DNA from 4 places in the Streptomyces sp. NPDC086147 genome. Region 3 is predicted to be linked to each of the others. Evidence: riboswitches for the same ligand, from Rfam matches in the RefSeq annotation. Region 3 holds a riboswitch; each other region holds the start of a gene.
The links. A riboswitch is a leader RNA that binds a small molecule or an ion and turns the genes downstream of it on or off. The one in region 3 is predicted to bind cobalamin.
Positions count from the first base shown of each region.

Region 1: it holds a riboswitch for cobalamin, as region 3 does, so the genes downstream of both, AB0398_RS13105 (acyl-CoA thioesterase) here and AB0398_RS02695 (ribonucleoside-diphosphate reductase subunit alpha) in region 3, are expected to answer to the same signal.
Region 2: it holds a riboswitch for cobalamin, as region 3 does, so the genes downstream of both, AB0398_RS20055 (cobalamin biosynthesis protein) here and AB0398_RS02695 (ribonucleoside-diphosphate reductase subunit alpha) in region 3, are expected to answer to the same signal.
Region 4: it holds a riboswitch for cobalamin, as region 3 does, so the genes downstream of both, metE (5-methyltetrahydropteroyltriglutamate--homocysteine S-methyltransferase) here and AB0398_RS02695 (ribonucleoside-diphosphate reductase subunit alpha) in region 3, are expected to answer to the same signal.

Region 1 is NZ_JBFBJO010000004.1:542,493-548,285, forward strand. It holds partial or broken gene AB0398_RS13095 (ATP-binding cassette domain-containing protein) at 1-1,407, shown strand, start outside; gene AB0398_RS13100 (ECF transporter S component) at 1,404-2,249, shown strand; gene AB0398_RS13105 (acyl-CoA thioesterase) at 2,297-2,749, opposite strand; cobalamin riboswitch at 2,822-2,977, opposite strand; gene AB0398_RS13110 (hypothetical protein) at 3,256-3,744, shown strand; gene AB0398_RS13115 (tetratricopeptide repeat protein) at 3,762-5,330, shown strand; gene AB0398_RS13120 (tetratricopeptide repeat protein) at 5,376-5,793, shown strand, end outside.
Region 2 is NZ_JBFBJO010000008.1:266,584-272,376, forward strand. It holds gene AB0398_RS20050 (cobyric acid synthase) at 1-1,003, opposite strand, end outside; gene AB0398_RS20055 (cobalamin biosynthesis protein) at 1,000-1,971, opposite strand; cobalamin riboswitch at 2,003-2,145, opposite strand; gene AB0398_RS20060 (hypothetical protein) at 2,257-2,478, opposite strand; gene AB0398_RS20065 (inorganic phosphate transporter) at 2,491-3,768, opposite strand; gene AB0398_RS20070 (hypothetical protein) at 4,150-5,277, shown strand; gene AB0398_RS20075 (hypothetical protein) at 5,573-5,793, shown strand, end outside.
Region 3 is NZ_JBFBJO010000001.1:557,685-563,477, reverse strand. It holds gene AB0398_RS02710 (DUF3311 domain-containing protein) at 190-444, shown strand; gene mctP (monocarboxylate uptake permease MctP) at 441-2,045, shown strand; gene AB0398_RS02700 (GNAT family N-acetyltransferase) at 2,127-2,636, shown strand; cobalamin riboswitch at 2,686-2,826, shown strand; gene AB0398_RS02695 (ribonucleoside-diphosphate reductase subunit alpha) at 2,958-5,333, shown strand; gene AB0398_RS02690 (ribonucleotide-diphosphate reductase subunit beta) at 5,333-5,793, shown strand, end outside.
Region 4 is NZ_JBFBJO010000004.1:10,077-15,869, forward strand. It holds gene metE (5-methyltetrahydropteroyltriglutamate--homocysteine S-methyltransferase) at 59-2,377, opposite strand; cobalamin riboswitch at 2,560-2,715, opposite strand; gene AB0398_RS10805 (3-hydroxybutyryl-CoA dehydrogenase) at 3,018-3,908, opposite strand; gene aceB (malate synthase A) at 3,905-5,512, opposite strand; gene aceA (isocitrate lyase) at 5,628-5,793, opposite strand, start outside.

The DNA.
Region 1 (5,793 bases), on a different contig from region 3:
GGACCCCCTCGACGGCTTCGTCACCGACACCGTCGAGGAGGAACTCGCCTACACCATGGAACAGCTGGCGGTCCCCCGGCGACCATGCGCAAGCGAGTGGAGGAGACCCTCGACCTGCTCGGCCTGGCCGACCTGCGCCACCGCGCCCTGCACGAGCTCTCCGGCGGGCAGCAGCAGCGCGTCGCCATCGGCTCCGTCCTCACCGCCCACCCCCGGATCCCCGTCCTCGACGAGCCGACCTCCGCGCTCGACCCGACCGCCGCCGAGGAGGTGCTCGCCGCCGTCACCCGGCTCGTCCACGACCTCGGCGTCACCGTGCTCCTCGCCGAACACCGCCTGGAGCGGGTGGTGCAGTACGCCGACCGGGTCCTCCACCTGCCCGGCGACGGACGGGTGGTCTCCGGGCCGCCCGCCGAGGTCTTCCGCACGACGTCCATCGCCCCACCCGTCGTCGAACTCGGCCGCGCCGCCGGCTGGTCCCCGCTCCCGCTCTCCATCCGCGACGCCCGGCGGGCCGCGGCCCCCCTGCACACCCGGCTGAGCGGCGTCACCCCTCCGCCCGCGCGGCCCGCCCCCGACACCGACCGCCCCACCCTCCTCACCGCCCGCGGCGTCACCGTGACGTACCAGGGCGTGCCGGCGGTCCGCGAGGTCGACCTCGACCTGCGCGGCGGCGAGATCACGGCCCTGATGGGCCGCAACGGCTCCGGGAAGTCCTCCCTGCTCTGGGCCCTCCAGGGCTCCGGGCCCCGCAAGGCCGGCTCCGTCTCCGTCGGGGGACCGGACGGGCCGGGGAAGCGGGACCCCCGGAAGCTCCCGGCGGCCGAGGCCCGGCGGCTCGTCGGCCTGGTGCCGCAGACCCCCACGGACCTGCTCTACCTGGAGAGCGTCAAGCAGGAACTCGACCAGGCCGACGCCGAGTCCGGGGTCGCGGCCGACGGCGTCCCGGCCCGCGCCCTCCTGGACCGCCTTGCGCCCGGCATCCCCGACACCACCCATCCGCGCGACCTGTCCGAGGGACAGAAGCTGGCCCTCGTCCTGGCGATCCAACTCGCCGCCGCGCCACGGGTGCTGCTCCTCGACGAGCCCACGCGCGGTCTCGACTACCGGGCCAAGGGCGAGCTGATCGGCATCGTGGACGCCCTCGCCGCCGAGGGCCGCTCCGTCGTCGTCTCCACCCACGACGTGGAGTTCGTCGCCCGCGCGGCCGACCGGGTCGTCGTCATGGCGGAGGGCGACGTCGTCGCCGACGGCCCCACCACCGAGGTCATCGTCGCCTCGCCGGTCTTCGCCCCCCAGACCGCGAAGATCCTGGCGCCCCTGCCCTTCCTCACGGTGGACCAGCTGACGGCCGTACTCGACGCCGACGCCGACGCCGACATCGACGGAACGGGCCCGGCCTCATGAGCACGTCCACCGCCGCCATCCGCATCCGCGCCCGGGCCGGAGTCGTCATCGCCATGGCGGCCTTCCTCGGCGTCGTCGCGTTCTTCTGGCCGTTCCTCGTCGCACCCGGGAAGTTCGACTCGAACTACGCCCCGCCGCTGATCTTCGGCGTGCTCCTGGTGATCGTGCTCTGCGTGGTGATCTCCGAGATCGCCGAAGGCGGCATCGACTCCAAGGCGCTGGCCATGCTGGGGGTCCTCTCCGCGGTCAACGCCGCCATCCGTCCCCTCGGCGCGGGCACGGCCGGCATCGAGACGGTGTTCTTCATCCTCGTGCTCGCGGGCCGGGTCTACGGCCCCGGCTTCGGCTTCACCCTGGGCTGCACGTCCCTGTTCGCCTCGGCGCTCATCACCGGCGGCGTCGGCCCCTGGATGCCGTACCAGATGTTCGGCTGCGCCTTCGTCGGCATGCTCGCCGGGTTCCTCCCGAAGGCCACGGGGCGCCGCGAGGTCGCCCTGCTCGCGGTGTACGGCTCGCTCTCCGGCTACCTCTTCGGCTTCCTCCTCAACCTCTCCTTCTGGCCGTTCTCGCTCGATCCGAACAGCTCCATCGCCTACCTCCCCGGGCTCCCGTTCACCGAGCAGTTCCAGCGGTACCTGGCCTTCGACCTGGCCACCTCCCTCGGCTGGGACACGGGCCGCGCCGTCACCAACTTCGTCTGCGTCGTCCTCGCGGGACCGGCCGTCCTCACCGTCTTCCGCCGCGCCGCCCGCAAGGCCCGCTTCCAGGCCCCGGTCCGCTTCTCCTCCCGGCCCCTCCGGAAGGAGGAGGACGCACCGGAGCCGCGGGCCGAACGGGCGTAGGCCTCACGCGTCGGCGGTGCCGGCGGTCCCGGAGAGCCGCCGCCCGGTCAGGACAGGCCGGGCAGCGGTACGTCGAGGACGGGGACGGGGCGCGGGGTGCCGTCGGCGTCGATGGCGACGAAGGTCAGGAAGGCGGTGGCCACCTCGGTGGCGGGGCCGGTGCTGTTCCAGCGCTCGGAGGTCACCCGGACCCCGACGGTCATCGACGTCCGCCCGGCCCGTTCGAGGCCCGCCTCGACGCTGAGCAGGTCTCCGGCCCGCACGGGGGCGAGGAAGGTCATCCGGTCGACGGAGACGGTGACGGCCGGGCCGTCGGCGTGCCGCCCGGCGGCGGCCGCCGCGGCGTCGTCGATGAGCTTCATCATCACGCCGCCGTGGATGGTGCCGTAGAGATTGGTGTCGTGCTCGCTCATGATGTGGGCGAGGACGACCCGGGAGTCGTCCGGCGTCTTGGTGGGACGGGCGGCGGGAACGGGGCTGGTGACGGTGGGATCGGCCACGTCAACTCTCCTTCGCGAGTCGCGGCGGGTGCTGTTCCGCGCGCACGGGGTGTGGGCGCGCGGGCAGCGGGCAGGTCTTCGGACTCGCGGGCACGCCCACCGGACTCGTCCGGAGGACTCCTACTGGCCGTCGCTTCCCAGGCCCTCTCCGGGCCCAGTGCGTATGACGGCGGTCGTTCCCGCTCACCGCTGCGGGGCAGTCCCGGATTCCCACCGGGTTCCCTCTTACGACGCCTCCCGCCTGGCGGACGGGGGCGAACCAGCTGCGCGACCAGCCTACGCGGCACCCCGACGGGGCCGTCCTGCGCGTCGCCGCCGGCCGGGCGGGGAGTACGTCTCCCCGGCCCGACGCCCCTGATCCGGGACGGGGCCCGCGCCGAGGAGCCTCGGTGGAAGGCTCCGACTGGCTTGAACCGAACCCCGTACGCGGCGGCGGGCCTGTACGTTGCCGGGGAGAAGAGGCGGGGCGACGTGAGGGGCGGGTGGGGACTTTGCTGACCGAGGCTTTGACCGCGTTGGCCGCGGCGGGCGGCGGGGCGGTGGTCCAGGCCGCCGGCACCGACGCCTGGCACGCGGTGCGGCAGCGGGTCGCCGAACTGTTCGGCCGCGGTGACGCGGAGCGGGGGCGGGCCGAACTGGAAAGGCTGGACCGGACGGCCCGGGCGCTTGAGCCGGGCGCCGCCACGGACCCGGACCGGGAGCTGTCGCGCCAGGAAGGGGTGTGGCAGGAACGGTTCGAGAACCTGCTCGAATCCCTCGACGCGGGGGACCGGGAGCGGGCAGCCCGGGACCTGCGCGCCCTGTCGGCCCTCGTCGCCGACCCGGAGGCCGACACGGCCCTGGCGACCGGGAACGCACTGGCGCGGGACGGCGGCAGCGCCGTGACCGGGGTGAGGCGGTCGGGCGACGGGCGCGCCGCACGCGCCGTGAACACCGGGGACGCGGAGGCCGCCGGCGCGGGGTCCAGCGCGATCAGCGGCATCGTGACCGAGTAGACGGCCGGGACCTCGGTATGGCCAGGTGGCGATGGGGCAGAGGACGCGATCCCGGCACGCACACCCCGGCCGGGGGCGCGGAGGACGGCGTCACCCCCGCACAGCGGGTGACGGGCAGCGGGAACGCGAGCGCGACGCACGGCGGCATCGCCGTCACGGGCATCTACCACGCCCATTCCGGCGTGGTGCTCCCCCCGGAGGCGGTGCGGCCCGTGTCCGAGGTCAAGGCCCGTCCCGGACTGGACAACCTGCCGTACCGCACCACCCGCTTCGTGGGGCGCACCGCCGAACTCGAACGCCTCGACGCCGCCATGAAGAGGAACGGCGGCGTGGGGCTCCAGGCCGTGCACGGACTCGGCGGGGTCGGCAAGAGCACGCTGGTCGCGCACTGGGCGGCCACCCGGGCCCGCAAGCACCGTCTCGCGCCCGTCCGGTGGATGTCCGCCGACAGCGCGGCGGGCGTGGAACGGGGCCTGGCCGCCCTCGCCACCGCCCTGCAGCCCGCCGTCTCCAAGGCGCTGACGGTGGAAGCCCTGGCCGAGAACGGGATGCAGTGGCTGGCCACGCACAGCGGCTGGCTGCTCGTCCTGGACAACGTCAACCACGTCGCGGACATCGCCCCGCTCCTGGCCCGCCTGCCCCACGGGCGTTTTCTCGTCACCAGCAGGCTCGCCACGGTGTGGCACGACGCCGGCGAGGTCATCCGGCTCGACGTCCTGCGACCGGACGAATCGCTGGCCCTGCTCACCCGCATCGCGACCGTCGGCGGCGGCCGGGACCTGTCCGGAGCGGCCGAACTCTGCGCGGACCTGGGCCATCTCCCCCTGGCCGTCGAACAGGCCGCCGCCTATCTCGCCCAGAACCCCCTGCTGACCCCGGCCGCCTACCTGGGCCTGCTCCGGCAGAACCCCGGCCCGCTGTACCAGCGGGGCGGCGAGGGCTTCACCGTCCACGAACGCACCATCGCCCGCATCTGGCGCGTCACGCTGGACGACATCCGCGAACGGCGACCGCAGGCCGCCGACATGCTGCGCACCCTGGCCTGGTACGCGCCCGACGGCATCCCCACCGGCCTCCTGGACGACGAGGACGCGCCGGCCGGGGTCGTCGACGCGATCGGCGTCCTCAACGCGTACAGCATGATCACCGTCGATCCCGAGGCGCGCGCCCTCTCCGTCCACCGGCTGGTCCAGTCCGTCGCGCGGACCTCCGACACCGACGACCCGCACCGCGCGCCCGGCCTCATCACCGAGGCCCGGGGGCGCGCGACCGCCGCGCTGGAGGCCGTCGTCCGGCCGACCGACTGGCAGGATCCCGCCACCTGGCCGACCGGCCGCACCCTGCTCCCGCACATGGACGCGCTGGCCGACCACACGCCGCGGTCCGCCGACACCGGAACCACGGCGCGGCTCCTCGACCACACCGGCGTGTTCCTCATCAGCCAGGGACTCGTGGCCCGGGCCGCCGAGCACCTCCGCCGGTCCCTCGCCCACCACGAGCGGGAACTCGGCCACGACGACATCCACACGCTCGCCTGCCGCCACAACCTGGCGCACGCCCACGATGCGGCGGGGCACATCAAATAGGCCATCCTCCTGTACGAGCGGGTCCTGCGCGACGAGGAACGCGTCCTGGGGGCGACGCACCGGCTCACCCTCGCCAGCCGCAACAACCTCGCCGACGCCTACCGGGCCGTGGGCGACGAGGACAAGGCGCTCGCCCTGCTCGGGGAAGACCCCGCGTCCGCGTACGGCTCGTTCCCCGACTCGTCCGAGGACGGCGAGGACCTCTCCGCCCTCACCGCGCGCAACACCCTCGCCCGTACGTGGCAGGCGGCGGGACGACACGACGAGGCCGTCCGCCTGTACGAGGAGAACCTCGACGCCTGCGTCCGCGCGTTCGGCGGGGACCACCATCTCGCCCTGGTGACGCGGAACAACCTGGCGGCCGCGCGCAAGGCGTCGGAGGACCCGCGCGAGACCGTCCGCCGCTTCGAGGGGATCCTCGGGGACATGGAACGCGTGCTGGGCGAGGAGCACCCCGACACCC
Region 2 (5,793 bases), on a different contig from region 3:
GCCAGGCGAGCGCCTTCACGGTGCCGCGCGTGCCCGGTACGACCACCAGGTCCGCGTCGACCAGTTCCTCGGGCCGGTCCACGAACCGGACGACCACGCCCGGCTCGGCCGCCAGCGCGTCCACGTCCGTGAAGTTGGACATCAGGGGGACGGCGCAGACGGCGACCCGCAGCACGTCCGCGCCGACCGGCGGCGCCACCACCGACTCCCGGACGGTGCCCCGCAGGGAGACCCGCAGGCCGTCCTCCTCGTCGATGCCGAGCCCGTGCGCGTACGGCAGGACGCCGAAGGTCCGGCGCCCGGTCAGGCCGTACAGCATGTCGAGCCCGGGTTCGAGCAGGCTCACGTCGCCCCGGAACTTGTTCACCAGGTACCCGGCGACGAGCGACTGGTCCTCGGGCGACAGCAGCGCCGTCGTGCCGAAGAACTGGGCGAAGACCCCGCCCCGGTCGATGTCCCCGACCACCACCACGGGCAGCTTCGCGGCCCGCGCCACGCCCATGTTCACGATGTCGGTGCGCCGCAGGTTGATCTCGGCCGGGCTGCCCGCGCCCTCGCAGATCACCGCGTCGTACGTGCTCCGCAGCTCCTCCAGGCACGCCATGACCGGCTCGAACAGCTCCTTCTGCCGCCCCCCGTGCAGTGCCTTCCCGGGGGACGACCCCCCGGACCCCCCGAAGAACCCCCGGGCGCTCAGCTCGCCCACCGGCTTGCCCATCAGGACGACCTGGCTGGAGCGGTCGCTGCCCGGCTTGAGCAGCACCGGGTTCATCAGCGCGGTCGGCTCGACCCGGGCGGCCTGCGCCTGCATGGCCTGGGCCCGGCCTATCTCGGCGCCCTCGCGCGTGACGAAGGAGTTGAGGGACATGTTCTGCCCCTTGAACGGCGCCACCTTCAGACCTCTGCGGACCAGCCACCGGCAGATCCCGGCCGTCACGACGCTCTTGCCCGCGTCGGACGTGGTCCCGGCGACCAGCAGCCCCCCGCCCCTCCCGCCCCTCATGCGCTCCTCCGCTTCCCGCGCTTCACCGCGCCGGCGATCAGACGGCCGCCCGCGCAGGCGGCCAGGGTCAGCGCGGTCACCCGGCGCGAGAGCGCCACCGCCCGTTCGATGTCCGCCACCTCGACGGCCCGCCCCTCCCCGTTCAGGACCGGCCGGTGCTCGACGCGCCCGCCGTACGAGAGGGTGCCCCCGAGCCGTACGCCCAACGCGCCCGCGAAGGAGGCCTCGACCGGGCCCGCGTTGGGGCTCGGGTGCTTCGACGCGTCCGCCCGCCAGGCCCGCACGGCCCCGCGCGGGTTCCCGCCGGCGACGGTGGCGAGCGCGGCCGTCAGGCGCGCGCCCGGCCAGCCGGCCAGGTCGTCGAGGCGGGCCGAGGCCCAGCCGAAGCGGCGGTACCGGGGGGACCTGTGGCCGACCATCGCGTCCAGGGTGTTGACGGCCCGGAAGCCGACGAGCCCGGGCACGCCCGCGACCGCGCCCCAGAACAGGGCGCCGACCACGGCGTCCGAGGTGTTCTCGGCGACCGACTCGACGACCGCGCGGGCCATCGCGGGACCGTCCAGGGACTGCGGGTCGCGCCCGCACAGGTGGGGCAGCCGCTCGCGGGCCACCTCCAGGTCCCCGGCGGCCAGTGCCCCGCCGATCGCGCGGGCCTCCCGGCCCAGGGTCGTCCCGCCGACGACGGCCCACACGGAGGCGGCGGTCAGCGCGACGGCGGCGGCCGGCCGGTCCCGCACGGTCCGGGCGGCGAGGGCGCCGAGGGCGGCGGTGGAACCGGCGCAGACGGCGGTGTGCAGGGCGCCCCAGCCGCGGTGGTCGTGGTGGAGGCGCCGCTCGACGGCGGCGGCGGCCCGGCCGAACGCGGCGACGGGGTGGCCCCGGCGGGGGTCGCCGAGGAGCAGGTCGACGGCGAGGCCCGCGGCCGCTCCGTACGCGAAGACACCGGTGGCTCTGGGACGGCCGGGCATGGCGCTGTGTCCTCACTCAGGGTCCGCGCCCTGGATCGACGTGACCGGCGGCGAGAGTTCCTGACTCCCGGACCCTCGGATCCGGTCACAGTGGCGGGACCGCGCCGGATTCGCACCGGGCTTCCTCTGCTGCCGCCGTAATGGCCTCGGCAGTCCACCACGCCCCGAGAACAAGCGTCAACCCAGCCTTGACCTGCGGCGGCGCACTGTGCGGAGCACCACAGAAAAGAGCCGGGCGGTCCGCACCCGAAGGTGCGGACCGCCCGGCCGGTGGAGCGGGGACCGTCAGACGACGATCAGGTAGATGCCGTACGCCACGGCCGCCAGGCACAGCCCGAAGCAGGCGTAGGCGCCGGTGCGGGCCAGGGCGGCGGAGCCTCCCCGGGCCACGGCCTCCTCCTGCTTGGTGAGGCCGACGATGCCGAGGGTGAAGAGGCCCACCAGGGCGACGGTCGCCACGAGGCTGACGCCGAAGACGGAGCCGAGGGCTGCCCAGTCGATCTTCATGTGGTTCTTTCCTTAGACCTTCGCGGCCGGGGCCGGGGGAGCGGTCGGGTCGGTGGGGGCCGGGGCGAGGATGGTCGCCTTGAGGTTCTCGTCGGTGACGGCGGCCACGGAGCCGGCCGGCGGCGGCGGGGTGACGGCCGCGATGGCGGTGGTCACCACGCCCGCGGGCTCGGCGTCGGAGGCGTCGAGGTCGTCGGCCGTGACGTTGTGGTGGTCGACCGGCTTGCGGCGGGAGAGCGCCCAGATGACGGCCGAGCCGGTCACGAGCAGGACCGCGACGGCGGCGATGCCCCAGGGGCCCTGCTTGGTGAGGAACTCGGCGCCGGCGCCGACCAGGCCCGCGGCGGGCAGGGTCAGGCCCCAGGCGACGAACATCCGGGTCGCGGTCGACCAGCGGACGACACCGCCCTTGCGGCCGAGGCCGGCGCCCATCACGGCACCCGAGCAGGACTGGGTGGTGGAGAGGGAGAAGCCGAGGTGCGAGGAGGCCAGGATGACCGTCGCGGCGCTGGTCTGGGCGGCGAAGCCCTGCTGCGGCTGGAGGTCGGTGAGGCCCTTGCCCATGGTGCGGATGATGCGCCAGCCGCCGAGGTAGGTGCCGAGCGCGATGGCGACACCGGCGGAGACGACGACCCAGAGGGGCGGGTTCGAGCCGGGGGCGACGACGCCCTGGGTGACCAGGGCGAGGGTGATGATGCCCATCGTCTTCTGGGCGTCGTTGGTGCCGTGGGCGAGCGAGACGAGACCGGCGGAGGCGATCTGGCCGGCCCGGTAGCCCTTGGCCGTGGCCTTCGCCTCGGGGTTCGCCTTGATCCGGTACGTCAGCCTGGTCGCGAACATCGCGGCGAGACCCGCGACGAGCGGCGCGGCGACGGCCGGGATGAGGACCTTGGTGACGATGGTGGGGCCGTTCACGGCCGACCAGCCGGCCGACATGACCGCGGCGCCGATGAGGCCGCCGAAGAGCGCGTGGGAGGAGCTGGACGGGAGTCCGAGCAGCCACGTCAGCAGGTTCCACAGGATGGCGCCGACCAGCGCGGCGAAGATCACCTCTGTGCGGATGCCCTCTTCGTTGATGATCCCGCCGGAGATCGTCTTGGCGACCTCCACGGACAGGAACGCGCCGACGAGGTTGAGCACGGCGGACATGGCCACCGCCGTCTTGGGCTTGAGCGCACCGGTCGAGATGGTCGTGGCCATCGCGTTGGCGGTGTCGTGGAAACCGTTCGTGAAATCGAACACGAGAGCTGTCACGACCACAATGGCGAGCAGCAGCGTGATGTGTTCCATTTACCCAGGCAATCGTTCGACGTCAGTGGCTGGTCGAACGTAAGCAACCTGGGTGAACGGAAGATGAACTGGGTCGGGCGGCGTGGTGTCCCCAACCGGTGTCAAGAGATTCCGCTCGGCCCTCCGGAGCGGTCCGCGAGCGACGCCGTCCACGATGCGGTCACCCTGCGACCCCGGGTAATCCGGGCCCGCGCAAGGCCTCGGCGGCCCGCCCCGGTTCCTCCCCCGCCGTCCCGTTCCGCTCCCCGGACCGGACCACCCGACCGGGGGACACCGCCGAGGAGAGCCGCGTCACTCTCCCGGGGTGCGCCCCGGGCGCCGGAACGCACCCCTCCGCACCTTCCGGTGGCACCCCGGTCCCGTCCTGCGGACACTGGGGGTGTGCGCCCGGCTACAGCGACGGCAGCGGCCGTCACCACCCTGCTCGGTGCCGGCGCGGCCGCGGTCGCGGCCGGCCGGTACGCCAGCGACCTCGCCCTCAGGGCGTCGTCCGTCCGCCCCCTGCCCGGCGATCCGAGACTGACCGTGCACGCCGCGGGCCCCGACCGGATCACCCTCACCCGCAGCCTCGCCTCGCTGCGCCCCGGCACGTACGGCATGGAGGGCCACGGACTGCACGCCGTCCTCGGCCCCGTCCTCGACCGGGCCCCGCACACCGCCGACACCGCCGTCCGGCGCCTGGAGCGGGTCGAGCTCGGTGCCCCCGGGCCCGGCGCCCGCGTCCGGCTCACCCCCGCGCTCCACCGGGGCACGCCCACGAGCGCCCTCGGGCTCGACCACGAGGACGTGGAGATCCCGGGCGAACTCGGCCCCCTGCCCGCCTGGCTCGTGCCCGCGCCGCGCACCACCTGGGTGATCGCCCTGCACGGCCTCGGCACCACCCGCGAGCACCCGCTCAACGTCGTCCCCTTCTACCACCGGCACCGGATCCCGGTCCTCGTCCCCGCCTACCGGGGCGACGAGGGCGCGCCGCCCTCCCCGGACGGCCTCGCCCACCTCGGCGACTCCGAGTGGCGCGACGTCGACGCCGCCCTCCGCTACGCCGTCCGCCGCGGCGCCCGGAAGGTCGTCCTGCACGGCTGGGGGCCCGGGGCGTCGATGGCCCTGCGCGCCGCCGCCGCGTCGGGGGTGCGCGACCGGATCGCCGGCCTCGTCCTCGACTCCCCGGTCCTGGACTGGGAGGTCACCCTCCGCAACCTGGCGTCGGCCCGGCACGTTCCCGGATTCCTGATGCCGCTCGCCGTCCGCGCGGCCCGGGGCAGGACCGGCCCGCACGGCGACCTCCTCCAGCTCGCCTCGGCCCCCGGCGCCCTGCGCGCCCCGGTCCTGCTCTTCCACGGCCCCGAGGACGCGATCGCCCCCTGGGAGCCCTCCGTCGAACTCGCCGCCCGCCGCCCCGACCTGATCAGCCTCAAGACCGTCCGCGACGCCCCGCACGCGGCGATGTGGAACCCGGACCCGGTCCGCTACGAGGAGTCCCTGCGCCGCTTCCTCGTCCCCTTGCTCTGAGCCCCCTGCTCCGAGGCTTCCCCGGCACCTTCTCCACACCGCCCGGGAGTGCCCGACCGGAGGACCTTCGCCCGGTCTTTCCGAACCCTCCGCGAGGCCTCCGTACGGTCTTCGCGGGCCCTTCGCGGACCCTCCGCGGACTCCGTTCCGACGGCGCGGCCGGTTCCGATTGGGCTTTCGGGCCGTCAGCGGGAAGACTGCTCCCGTGACGTCTCGAAAGCCCGATGAACCATTGGCGCGCAACTCCAGACTCCGACTCGTCCGCCCGCGGTCGCTGGCCACCGCCCGCCGGGCCGTGACGACCCGGCGCACCCGGCCGGCGCCGCGGCCGCCCGAGGGCACTCCGCCCCGCGCGGAACTCGCCCGCCAGGCCCGGCACGTCCTCGCCGACGCCGTACGGATCGCCCGCTGGGCCGCCGTCGAGGGCGGCGCCCGGACGGCCCCCCGCACCGGCCCCGGCGCCGTCCCCCCGCAGGAACGGGCCGCCGCCGCGCTCGACCTGACGCCCGGCCAGGT
Region 3 (5,793 bases):
CCCCCGACGGGTGCGGCCGTTTCGCGTTTCCGGGAATGTCGTATTCCCTCCGCACGGCACCGCCGGTGATCGAAGAGGGCCTCTTCCGACAAAACAGATCCGTTATGCGGACGGGGGTTCCATGGAACGGACGCGTCCCCTAGATTTCCCCAGCATTACCGAGGTGATCAGCGAGGGGACGAAATCTCGATGTCAGAAGCGGCACAAGGGAAACAACCGACCGTCACCCCCCTGCGGGTGGTGATCGCGCTCTGTCTCGTCGCCCCGTTCGTGGCGATGCTCTGGGTGGGCTCCTACGCGAAGGCCGAACCCCTCTTCGCGGGCATCCCCTTCTTCTACTGGTACCAGATGCTCTGGGTGCTGGTCTCCACCCTGCTCACCATGATCGCCTACAAGCTGTGGCAGCGGGACCAGCGGTCCCGCGAGGGAGGTGACGCGCGATGAAGGACGGCGTGAACGGCGTGGCACTCGCCGTCTTCATCTTCTTCTTCCTGGCCGTCACGGTCATGGGCTTCCTGGCCTCGCGCTGGCGCAGGGCCGAGACCGACAGCCTCGACGAGTGGGGCCTGGGCGGCCGGTCCTTCGGCACCTGGGTGACCTGGTTCCTGCTCGGCGGCGACCTCTACACCGCGTACACCTTCGTCGCCGTCCCGGCGGCCATCTACGCGGCGGGCGCGGCCGGCTTCTTCGCGGTGCCGTACACGATCCTGGTGTACCCGCTGATCTTCACCTTCCTGCCGCGCCTGTGGTCGGTCTCGCACAAGCACGGGTACGTGACCACCTCCGACTTCGTCCGGGGCCGCTTCGGCTCCAAGGGCCTGTCGCTGGCGGTGGCGGTCACCGGCATCCTGGCCACCATGCCGTACATCGCGCTCCAGCTCGTCGGCATCCAGGCCGTCCTGGACGTGATGGGCGTCGGCGGCGGCGAGAACACCCACTGGTTCGTCAAGGACCTGCCGCTGCTCATCGCCTTCGGCGTCCTCGCGGCCTACACCTACTCCTCCGGCCTGCGCGCCCCCGCGCTCATCGCCTTCGTCAAGGACACCCTGATCTACGTCGTCATCGCGGTGGCGATCATCTACATCCCGATCAAGCTGGGCGGCTTCGACGAGATCTTCGCCCAGGCGGGCGAGAAGTTCACCACCAACAAGGTCGGTGGACTCGTGCCCGGCGAGGCCGGCCAGTGGACGTACGCGACGCTCGCGCTCGGCTCCGCGCTCGCGCTCTTCATGTACCCGCACTCCATCACGGCGACGCTGTCGTCCCGGAGTCGCGAGGTCATCCGCCGCAACACCACGATCCTGCCGCTGTACTCGCTGATGCTGGGCCTGCTCGCGCTGCTGGGCTTCATGGCGATCGCCGCCGGCATCAAGGTCGAGAACGGCCAGCTCGCCATCCCGCAGCTCTTCGAGACGATGTTCCCCGACTGGTTCGCGGGCGTCGCGTTCGCCGCGATCGGCATCGGCGCGCTCGTCCCGGCCGCGATCATGTCGATCGCCGCCGCCAACCTCTTCACCAGGAACATCTACAAGGACTTCATCAAGCCGGACGCCACCCCGGCACAGGAGACCAAGGTCTCCAAGATCGTCTCGCTCCTGGTCAAGGTCGGCGCCCTCGTGTTCGTTCTGACCATGGACAAGACGGTCGCCATCAACTTCCAGCTCCTCGGCGGCATCTGGATCCTCCAGACCTTCCCCGCCCTGGTCGGGGGGCTCTTCACCCGCTGGTTCCACCGCTGGGCACTGCTCGCCGGCTGGGCCGTCGGCATGCTGTACGGCACGATCGCGGCCTACAACGTGTCGACGCCGAAGCAGGCGCACTTCGGCGGCTCCTCCGCCGAGATCCCCGGCATCGGCGAGATCGGCTACATCGGCCTCACCGCCTTCGTCCTCAACGTCGTGGTCACCGTGGTCCTCACCCTCGTCCTCAAGGCCCTCAAGGCCCCCGAGGGCGTCGACGAGACCTCCCCGTCGGACTACACGGCCGACGCCGGCGACCCCGGCGTGAAGACCGAGATGGAGAAGGCCACCGCGCCCACCCACTGACACCGGCAGCACCGAAAGGGCCCGGGACCTCCACCAGGAGGCCCCGGGCCCCGCCGCTTCCCCGGCGTGCACACTTCCCCCATGGACTTCACGATCAGGGCGGTACGGCCCGAGGAGTACGAGGTGCTCGGCGAACTGACCGGGCGCACCTATCTGGACGACGGACTGCTGAAGTACGGGGCCGAGGACTCCTACCTGGCCGTGCTGCGGGACACGGAGCGGCGGGCCCGCGAGAGCGAGGTCCTCGTCGCGGAGGACACCGGGGACGCGGCGGGGCGGATCGTCGGCGGGGTGACCTTCGCCCGGGGCGGCACCCCGTGGGCCGACATCGCGGTGGCCGGCGAGGCCGAGTTCCGGATGCTCGCGGTCGCCCGGGAAGCCCGCGGCCGGGGCGTCGGGGAGGCGCTCGTACGGGCCTGTGTCGACCGGGCGCGGGCCCTCCCGGGGTGCGCCAGGATCGTGCTCTCCACGGGCGCCGAGATGGCCTCCGCGCACCGGATCTACGAGCGGATGGGCTTCGTCCGCACCCCGCACCGGGACTGGGAGCCGGTCCCCGATCACTCTCTGCGCACCTACTCCCTGGAGTTCTGAGCCCACGTCACGCCCAGGGGGCGACACAACATGTGGGGGGTGCCACGAGCGGCGCCCCCCACATGTATGCTCGTCCTCGCTGTCGACGCAGGGGAATCCGGCGCGAATCCGGAACTGTCCCGCAACGGTGTACTTCGTGCGGTTTCGTCCGGGGTGAGTCCGGACACCTGCCGACAGCGCGCCCGGTCCTTCCGTTCCGGGTGCCACAGACGTCCGGGCCTCGCGGAGTGGGCCGGTGGACGCGGCGCGTCATGCCTGGACGCCCGCCCGTCCGCCCTTTCCCCCGCCGAGGCCCCGAGCCGAGCGAGGGAGAGCCCCCACGTGACCATCGCGCCCGCCGATCCGGCTTCGGCCGAGGCTTCCGCGGTCGAGAGCGACGGCCCCGGGACCGTACTGCTGCGGACCCTGACCGACCTCACCGCCGATCTCCCCGACACCGACCCCGGCAAGGTCGCCGCCGCCGCACTCCGCGGCCGCAGCGCCGCCGCGGACGAGGCGGAGCTGCGCGAGCTGGCCACCGAGGCGGCCGCCGGCCTGATCGCCGAGGACCCGGCGTACTCCCGGCTCGCCGCCCGGCTCCTCACCATCACCATCGCGGACGAGGCGGCCTCCCAGGGCTCGGTCAACTTCTCCTCCTCGGTCGCCGTCGGGCACCACGAGGGCCTGATCGCCGACCGCACCGCCGAGTTCGTCGCGCTACACGCCGACCGCCTCGACGCCACGATCGACCGCGCCGGCGACGACCGCTTCGGCTACTTCGGCCTGCGCACCCTCTACTCGCGCTACCTGCTGCGCCACCCGATCACCCGCAAGGTGATCGAGACCCCGCAGCACTTCATGCTGCGCGTCGCCTGCGGTCTGGCCGAGGACGAGGGCGTCCGCGCGCTCGACGAAGTGGCCGCGCTGTACGGCCTGATGAGCCGGCTGGACTACCTGCCGTCCTCCCCCACGCTCTTCAACTCCGGCACCCGCCACCCGCAGATGTCCTCCTGCTACCTCCTGGACTCCCCGCAGGACGAGCTGGACTCCATCTACGACCGCTACCACCAGGTCGCGCGCCTCTCGAAGCACGCGGGCGGCATCGGCCTCTCGTACTCCCGCATCCGCGCCCGCGGTTCGCTGATCCGCGGCACCAACGGGCACTCCAACGGCATCGTGCCGTTCCTGAAGACCCTCGACGCCTCCGTCGCCGCCGTGAACCAGGGCGGCCGCCGCAAGGGCGCCGCCGCCGTCTACCTGGAGACCTGGCACGCGGACATCGAGGAGTTCCTGGAGCTCCGCGACAACACGGGCGAGGACCAGCGCCGCACGCACAACCTGAACCTGGCGCACTGGATCCCGGACGAGTTCATGCGCCGCGTGAACGCCGACGCCGAGTGGTCGCTGTTCTCCCCCTCGGACGTGCCCGAGCTCGTGGACCTGTGGGGCGCGGAGTTCGACGCCGCCTACCGCAAGGCCGAGGCCGACGGTCTGGCCCGCAAGACGATGCCGGCCCGCGACCTGTACGGCCGGATGATGCGGACCCTGGCCCAGACCGGCAACGGCTGGATGACCTTCAAGGACGCCTCGAACCGGACGGCCAACCAGACCGCCGAGCCCGGCCACACCGTCCACTCCTCCAACCTCTGCACGGAGATCCTGGAGGTCACGGACGACGGCGAGACCGCGGTCTGCAACCTGGGCTCGGTCAACCTCGGCGCGTTCGTGGTCGGTTCGGACATCGACTGGGAGCGCCTGGACGCGACCGTCCGCACGGCCGTCACCTTCCTCGACCGGGTCGTCGACATCAACTTCTACCCGACCGAGCAGGCGGGCCGCTCCAACTCCCGCTGGCGTCCGGTCGGCCTGGGCGCCATGGGCCTCCAGGACGTCTTCTTCCAGCTGAAGCTGCCCTTCGACTCCCCCGAGGCGCGGGCGCTCTCCACCCGGATCGCCGAGCGGATCATGCTGGCCGCGTACGAGGCCTCCACCGACCTGGCCGAGCGCAACGGCCCGCTCCCCGCCTGGGAGAAGACCCGCGCGGCCCGCGGCGTGCTGCACCCCGACCACTACGACGTCGAGCTGAACTGGCCGGAGCGCTGGACCGCGCTGCGCGAGCGGATCGCCGCCGTCGGCATGCGCAACAGCCTCCTCCTCGCCATCGCGCCGACCGCGACGATCGCCTCGATCGCCGGCGTGTACGAGTGCATCGAGCCGCAGGTCTCCAACCTGTTCAAGCGCGAGACGCTGTCGGGCGAGTTCCTCCAGGTCAACTCGTACCTGGTCGACGAGCTGAAGAGGCTCGGCGTCTGGGACGCGCAGACCCGCGAGGCGCTGCGCGACTCCAACGGCTCGGTGCAGGGCTTCACCTGGGTCCCGGCCGAGGTGCGCGAGCTGTACCGCACGGCCTGGGAGATCCCGCAGCGCGGCCTGATCGACATGGCCGCCGCCCGCACCCCGTTCCTGGACCAGTCGCAGTCGCTGAACCTGTTCCTGGAGACGCCCACCATCGGCAAGCTGTCGTCGATGTACGCGTACGCCTGGAAGCAGGGCCTGAAGACGACGTACTACCTGCGCTCCCGTCCGGCCACCCGGATCGCCCGCGCCGCCCAGGCGTCGACGGCCGCCGCCGCGCCGATCCCCGTCCAGCAGGCCTCCGACCCCGACGCGGTCGCCTGCTCCCTGGAAAACCCCGAGTCCTGCGAGGCCTGCCAGTAATGAGCTCCACCGAACAGAAGAACCTGCTCGACCCGGGCTTCGAACTCACCCTCCGTCCCATGCGCTACCCGGACTTCTACGAGCGCTACCGGGACGCGATCAAGAACACCTGGACCGTCGAGGAGGTCGACCTCCACTCGGACGTCGCCGACCTCGCCAAGCTGACCCCGGCCGAGCAGCACATGATCGGCCGTCTGGTCGCGTTCTTCGCGACGGGCGACTCGATCGTCTCGAACAACCTGGTCCTGACCCTCTACAAGCACATCAACTCCCCCGAGGCGCGGCTGTACCTGAGCCGGCAGCTCTTCGAGGAGGCCGTGCACGTCCAGTTCTATCTGACGCTGCTCGACACCTACCTGCCCGACCCGGACGACCGCGCCGCAGCGTTCGACGCGGTCGAGGAGATCCCCTCCATCCGCGAGAAGGCGCAGTTCTGCTTCAAGTGGATGGACTCGGTCGA
Region 4 (5,793 bases), on a different contig from region 3:
CCCGTGCGGGGTCCGGCCGAGGGGGCCAGGCGAGCGGCCCCGGCCCCCTCGGTTCCCGTCACGAGCCGGACAGCTCCTCCCGTACGGTGCGGGCGGCGGCGACCAGGTTCTCCAGGGAGGCCCGGGTCTCCGGCCAGGCACGGGTCTTCAGACCGCAGTCCGGGTTGACCCACAGGCGCTCGGCGGGGATGGCCTCCAGACCGGTGCGCAGCAGGTCCGCCGCCTCCTCGGCGCTCGGCACCCGGGGCGAGTGGATGTCCCAGACGCCGGGACCGGCCTCGCGCGGATAGCCGTGGGCGGCGAGCTCACGGGCCACCTGCATGTGCGAGCGGGCCGCCTCCAGGCTGATCACGTCCGCGTCGAGGTCGTCGATGGCCTGGACGATGTCGCCGAACTCGGCGTAGCACATGTGGGTGTGGACCTGCGTGTCCGGCCGCACGCCGCTCGTGGCGAGCCGGAACGCCTCGGTCGCCCACGCCAGGTACGCCGGACGGTCGGCGGCCCGCAGCGGCAGCGTCTCGCGCAGCGCCGGCTCGTCCACCTGGATGACGGAGGTGCCGGCCGCCTCCAGGTCGGCCACCTCGTCGCGCAGGGCGAGGGCGACCTGCCGGGCGGTCTCGCCCAGCGGCTGGTCGTCGCGGACGAACGACCAGGCGAGCATGGTGACCGGACCGGTCAGCATGCCCTTGACGGGCTTGGCGGTCAGCGACTGGGCGTACGAGGTCCAGCGCACCGTCATCGGCTCGGGCCGCGAGATGTCGCCGGCCAGGACCGGCGGACGGACGTAGCGGGTGCCGTACGACTGGACCCAGCCGTGCTGCGTGGCGAGGTAGCCGTCGAGCTGCTCGGCGAAGTACTGCACCATGTCGTTGCGCTCGGGCTCGCCGTGCACCAGGACGTCGACCCCGGCCTTCTCCTGGTACGAGACCACCTCCTGGATCTCGGTCCTGATGCGCTCCTCGTACCCGGCCGTGTCGATCCGCCCGGCCCGCAGGTCGGCGCGGGCGGTGCGCAGTTCGCCGGTCTGCGGGAAGGAGCCGATGGTGGTGGTCGGGAGCAGCGGCAGGCCCAGGTGGGCGCGCTGGGCGGCGGCCCGCTCGGCGTACGGCTGCGAACGGCGGGCGTCCGCGTCGGTGACGGCCCCGGTGCGGGCGCGCACGGCCGGGTTCCGGGTGATGGGGGAGTTCGCGCGGGAGGCGAGGGCGGCGCGGTTGGCGGCCAGTTCGCCGGCGATCGCGTCGGTGCCCCGCGCCAGGCCCTTGGCCAGCGTCGTGATCTCGGTGGTCTTCTGCTTGGCGAAGGAGAGCCAGCGCAGGATCTGCGGGTCGACGTCCTTCTCGGCCGCCGCGTCGAGCGGCACGTGGAGCAGGGAGGAGGAGGCGGAGACGTCGACCCGGTCGGCGAGGCCGAGCAGGGTGCCGAGGACGGACAGCGACTTCTCCAGGTCGTTGACCCAGATGTTGCGCCCGTCGACCACACCGGCGACGAGGCGCTTGCCGGGCAGGCCGCCGACGGCGGCGAGCCCCTCCAGGTTGGCCGCCGCCGGGCCGGTGAAGTCGAGCGCCAGGCCCTCGACCGGCGCCTTCGCCAGGACCGGCAGGGCGTCGCCGAGCCGGTCGAAGTACGAGGCCACGAGCAGCTTGGGCCGGTCGGTGAGCGCACTGAGGTCGCGGTAGGCGCGCGCGGCGGCGTTCAGGTCGGCCGGCGTGCGGTCCTGGACGAGCGCGGGCTCGTCGAGCTGCACCCACTCGGCGCCGGCCGCGCGCAGGTCCGCGAGGACCTCCGCGTACACCGGCAGGAGCCGGTCGAGCAGGGTCAGCGGGTCGAAGTCGGCGGGCACGCCCGGCGCGGGCTTGGCGAGCAGCAGGTAGGTGACGGGTCCCACGAGCACGGGCCGGGCGGTGAGGCCCAGGGCGAGGGCCTCCGCCAGCTCCGCGACCTGCTTGGCGGAGTCGGCCGCGAAGACCGTGTCGGGACCCAGCTCCGGCACCAGGTAGTGGTAGTTCGTGTCGAACCACTTCGTCATCTCCAGCGGGGCGACGTCCCGCGTGCCGCGCGCCATGGCGAAGTAGCCGTCCAGGGCGTCGGCCGCGACGGCCTCGCGGTGGCGCGCGGGGATCGCGCCCACCATGACGGTGGTGTCCAGGACGTGGTCGTAGTACGAGAAGTCGCCGGTCGGCACCTCGTGGACGCCGGCCCCGGCGAGCTGCCGCCAGTTGGTCCGGCGCAGTTCGGCGGCGGTGGACCGGAGGGCGTCGGCGGTGACGCGGCCCTTCCAGTAGCCCTCGATCGCCTTCTTCAGCTCCCGGTCCCGGCCCTGGCGCGGGTAGCCGTACACGGTGGCCCGTGCTGCCGCGGCTGCGGACTTCGTGGTCACGGAGATCTCCTTCGCGAGATGAATCCCTGAGGTCCCGGGACGGGGAGAGGGCGCGAAGGGGCGACGGACCGGACGGCACGCGTGCGCGGCGGGCACGGACGTCCGTCAGGTATGTACGCCGACCCGCCCTCGAGGTCACCGGGATGTCCGCGCGCGGAATCGTCCGCGTGCGGGCAACGGGCAGGTCTTCGGACTCGCGGGCACGCCCACCAGACTGGTCCGGCGGACACCTAGTGGCCGTCGCTTCCCAGCCCCTTCCCGGGGCCAGTGCGTATGACGGCGGTCGTTCCCGCTCACCGCTGCGGGGCAGTCCCGGATTCCCACCGGGTTCCCTCTTACGACGTCTCCCGCCTGGTGGACGGGGGCGAACCAGCTGCCCGGTCAGACTACGGGGTCGACCGCCGGAGCGCGGGAGCGCATCTCGCCATTCGGGCAGGGAAGTGGGACGCGCGAGTGAGAATCGAGGACGCGGGCCGCGGGCGGCTCGCCGGGTGCCCGGCACAGGCGGCCGGTGGAACGCACGGCACGGCAGCGGGGCCGGGGACGGCACCACCCGTCCCCGGCCCCTCGCCGTACCGTCGCCGGGTCCTCTCTCGGGACCCTCCACAGGCCCCTTCCCCGGCGGCGGGCGCCGGCCCCCTCAGGCCGGCCGTCCGGGCGTCTCCGCCCGGTCGTACACATGGAACCCCCGGCCGCTCTTCCGGCCGAGCAGCCCCGCCTCCACCATCCGCAGGAGCAGCGGCGGCGGCGCGTACAGGGGCTCCTTGAACTCCTCGTACAGCGAGTGCGCGATGGAGGCGACCGTGTCGAGTCCGATCAGGTCCGAGAGCCGCAGCGGTCCCATCGGGTGGGCGCAGCCCAGCTCCATGCCCCGGTCGACGTCCGTGGCGGAGGCGAAGCCCGACTCCGTCATCCGGATCGCGGACAGCAGGTACGGGACGAGCAGGGCGTTGACGACGAAGCCGGCCCGGTCGCGGGAGCCGATCGCGGTCTTGCCCAGGGTGCGGGTCGCGAAGTCGGTCACCGCGGCCGTCGTCGCCGCCGACGTGTGGAGGGTCGTGACGATCTCCACGAGCGGAAGGACGGGCACGGGGTTGAAGAAGTGCAGCCCCACGACCCGGTCGGCGTTCTCGGTGGCCATGGCGAGCCGCATGACCGGCAGGGAGGAGGTGTTGGTGGCGAGGACCGCCGCCGGATCGGTGACGATCTTGTCGAGCGCGGCGAACACCCGGGTCTTGACGGCGGGGTCCTCGACGACGGCCTCGACGACGAGCTGCCGGTCCGCGAGGTCGGACAGTTCGGCGGTGGCCGTGATCCGGTCGAGCGCGGCCTCGGCGGACGGGCGGTCCAGCTTGCCGCGCTGGACGGCCCGTTCCAGCGAGACGGCGACGCGCTCGCGGGCGGCGCGCGCCGCCGCGCGGTCGGCCTCGCAGATCACGGTGGCGAGCCCGGCCCGCGCGCACACCTCCGCGATGCCCGCGCCCATCTGACCGCCGCCCACGACGCCCACGCGCCGGATGCCGCCGCTCACACCGTCACGTCCGCGGTCGCGACGGTTCGGACGAGGTGGCGGGAGTACGCCTCCGGGGTGAAGAAGAGCGGCAGTTCGGCGGCGAGCGCGGTGCTCTCGAAGAGCTCCCGCACCTCGTCGAGCGCCGCCCACGGGAACTCGGCGCCGAGCGCGGCCAGTTCCCGGTCGAGCAGCTCCAGGACGGCGTCGCGTTCGAGGAACCGGCGCCGGAGCCACTGCCAGATCTGGACGCGGGCGATCTCGGCGGTCGCCGCGTCCTCCACCAGGCCGTCGACCGTGACCGATCCCTGGCCGCGGAGCCAGGCGTCGAAGTAGCGGAGCACCACGGCGATGTTGGTGCGGACGCCCTCCTCGGTCGGCGGTCCGCCGACCCGGCGCACCGCGAGCAGCTCCCCGGCGGTCACCCGCACGTCCTCGCGGGTCCGGTCGAGCTGGTGCGGACGGTCTCCGAGCACCCCGTCGAAGACCTCGCGGCAGACCGGCACCAGACCCGGGTGGGCCACCCACGAGCCGTCGAAGCCGTCCTCGGCCTCCCGCTCCTTGTCCAGGCGGACCGTGGCGAGCACGGCCTCGTCGGCGGCCGGGTCCCCGGCCGGGACCTGGGCGGCCATCGCGCCGATGGCGTGGGCGCCGCGCCGGTGGCAGGTCCGCACGAGCAGTTCGGTGTACGCCCGCATGAACGGCGCCGTCATCGTCACCTTCGCCCGGTCGGGCAGCAGGAAGTCCGGTCGGTGGCCGAAGGTCTTGATCAGGCTGAACAGGTAGTCCCAGCGGCCCGCGTTGAGCCCGGAACCGTGCTCCCGCAGCTCGTGGAGGATCTCCTCCATCTCGAACGCGGCCGTGATCGTCTCGATGAGGACGGTGGCGCGGACGGTGCCCCGGGGGATGTCCAGGAGCTCCTGGGCCAGCAGGAACACGTCGTTCCAGAGGCGCGCCTCGTACCGGTTCTCCAGCTTGGGGAGGTAGAAGTACGGGCCGTACCCGGCGTCGATCTGCCGTCGCGCGCAGTGGAAGAAGTACAGGCCGAAGTCGACCAGCGCGGCCGGCACCGGGCCGCCGTCGAACTCCAGGTGCTCCTCGTCGAGGTGCCAGCCGCGCGGCCGGACCACGATCGTCGGCAGCCGGCCCTCGCGGAGCCGGTACTCCCGGCCCCTGTCGGCGGTGAAGTCGAGGCGCCGTTCGATCGCGTCGAGCAGGACGAGCTGGCCCCCGACCACGTTCTCCCAGGTGGGCGCGGTGGCGTCCTCGAAGTCCGCCATCCACACACTGGCGCCGGAGTTGAGCGCGTCGACGGCCGCCCGCCGCTCCGGCGGACCGGTGATCTCCACCCGGCGGTCGGCGAGCCCGGGAGCGGGCGGGGCGACCCGCCAGGTCGGGTCGGTGCGCACGGCGGAGGTGGTCAGCGGGAAGTCGAGCGGCGAACCGGTGGCGAGCCGGATGGCCTGCCGGCGGCGCTCCTTCAGGAGCCACCGGCGGCGCTCGCCGAAGGCGGCGGCGAGACGGCCGACGAAGTCCAGGGCGTCGGGGGTGAGGATCTCGTCGTGGCGGTCGCCCGGGGCCGCGAGCACGCGGACCTGGCGGGTCGGGACGGCGCTGGTGGTCATCGGTGTCTCCTGAGGGGGAGCGGGTGGTGCGGGGGAGAGGGGGGCGGGGAAGGAGAGGGGTGCGGGGACGGGTGACGTGGACACCCGCCCCCGCGGTCCGAGGGGCCGTGAAGGCCTAGTGGAACTGCTCCTCCTCCGTGGACCCGGCGAGCGCGGTCGTGGAGGAGGCGGGGTTGACGGCGGTGGAGACCAGGTCGAAGTAGCCGGTGCCGACCTCGCGCTGGTGCTTGACGGCGGTGAAGCCGTGCTCCTGCGCGGCGAACTCGCGCTCCTGGAGGTCC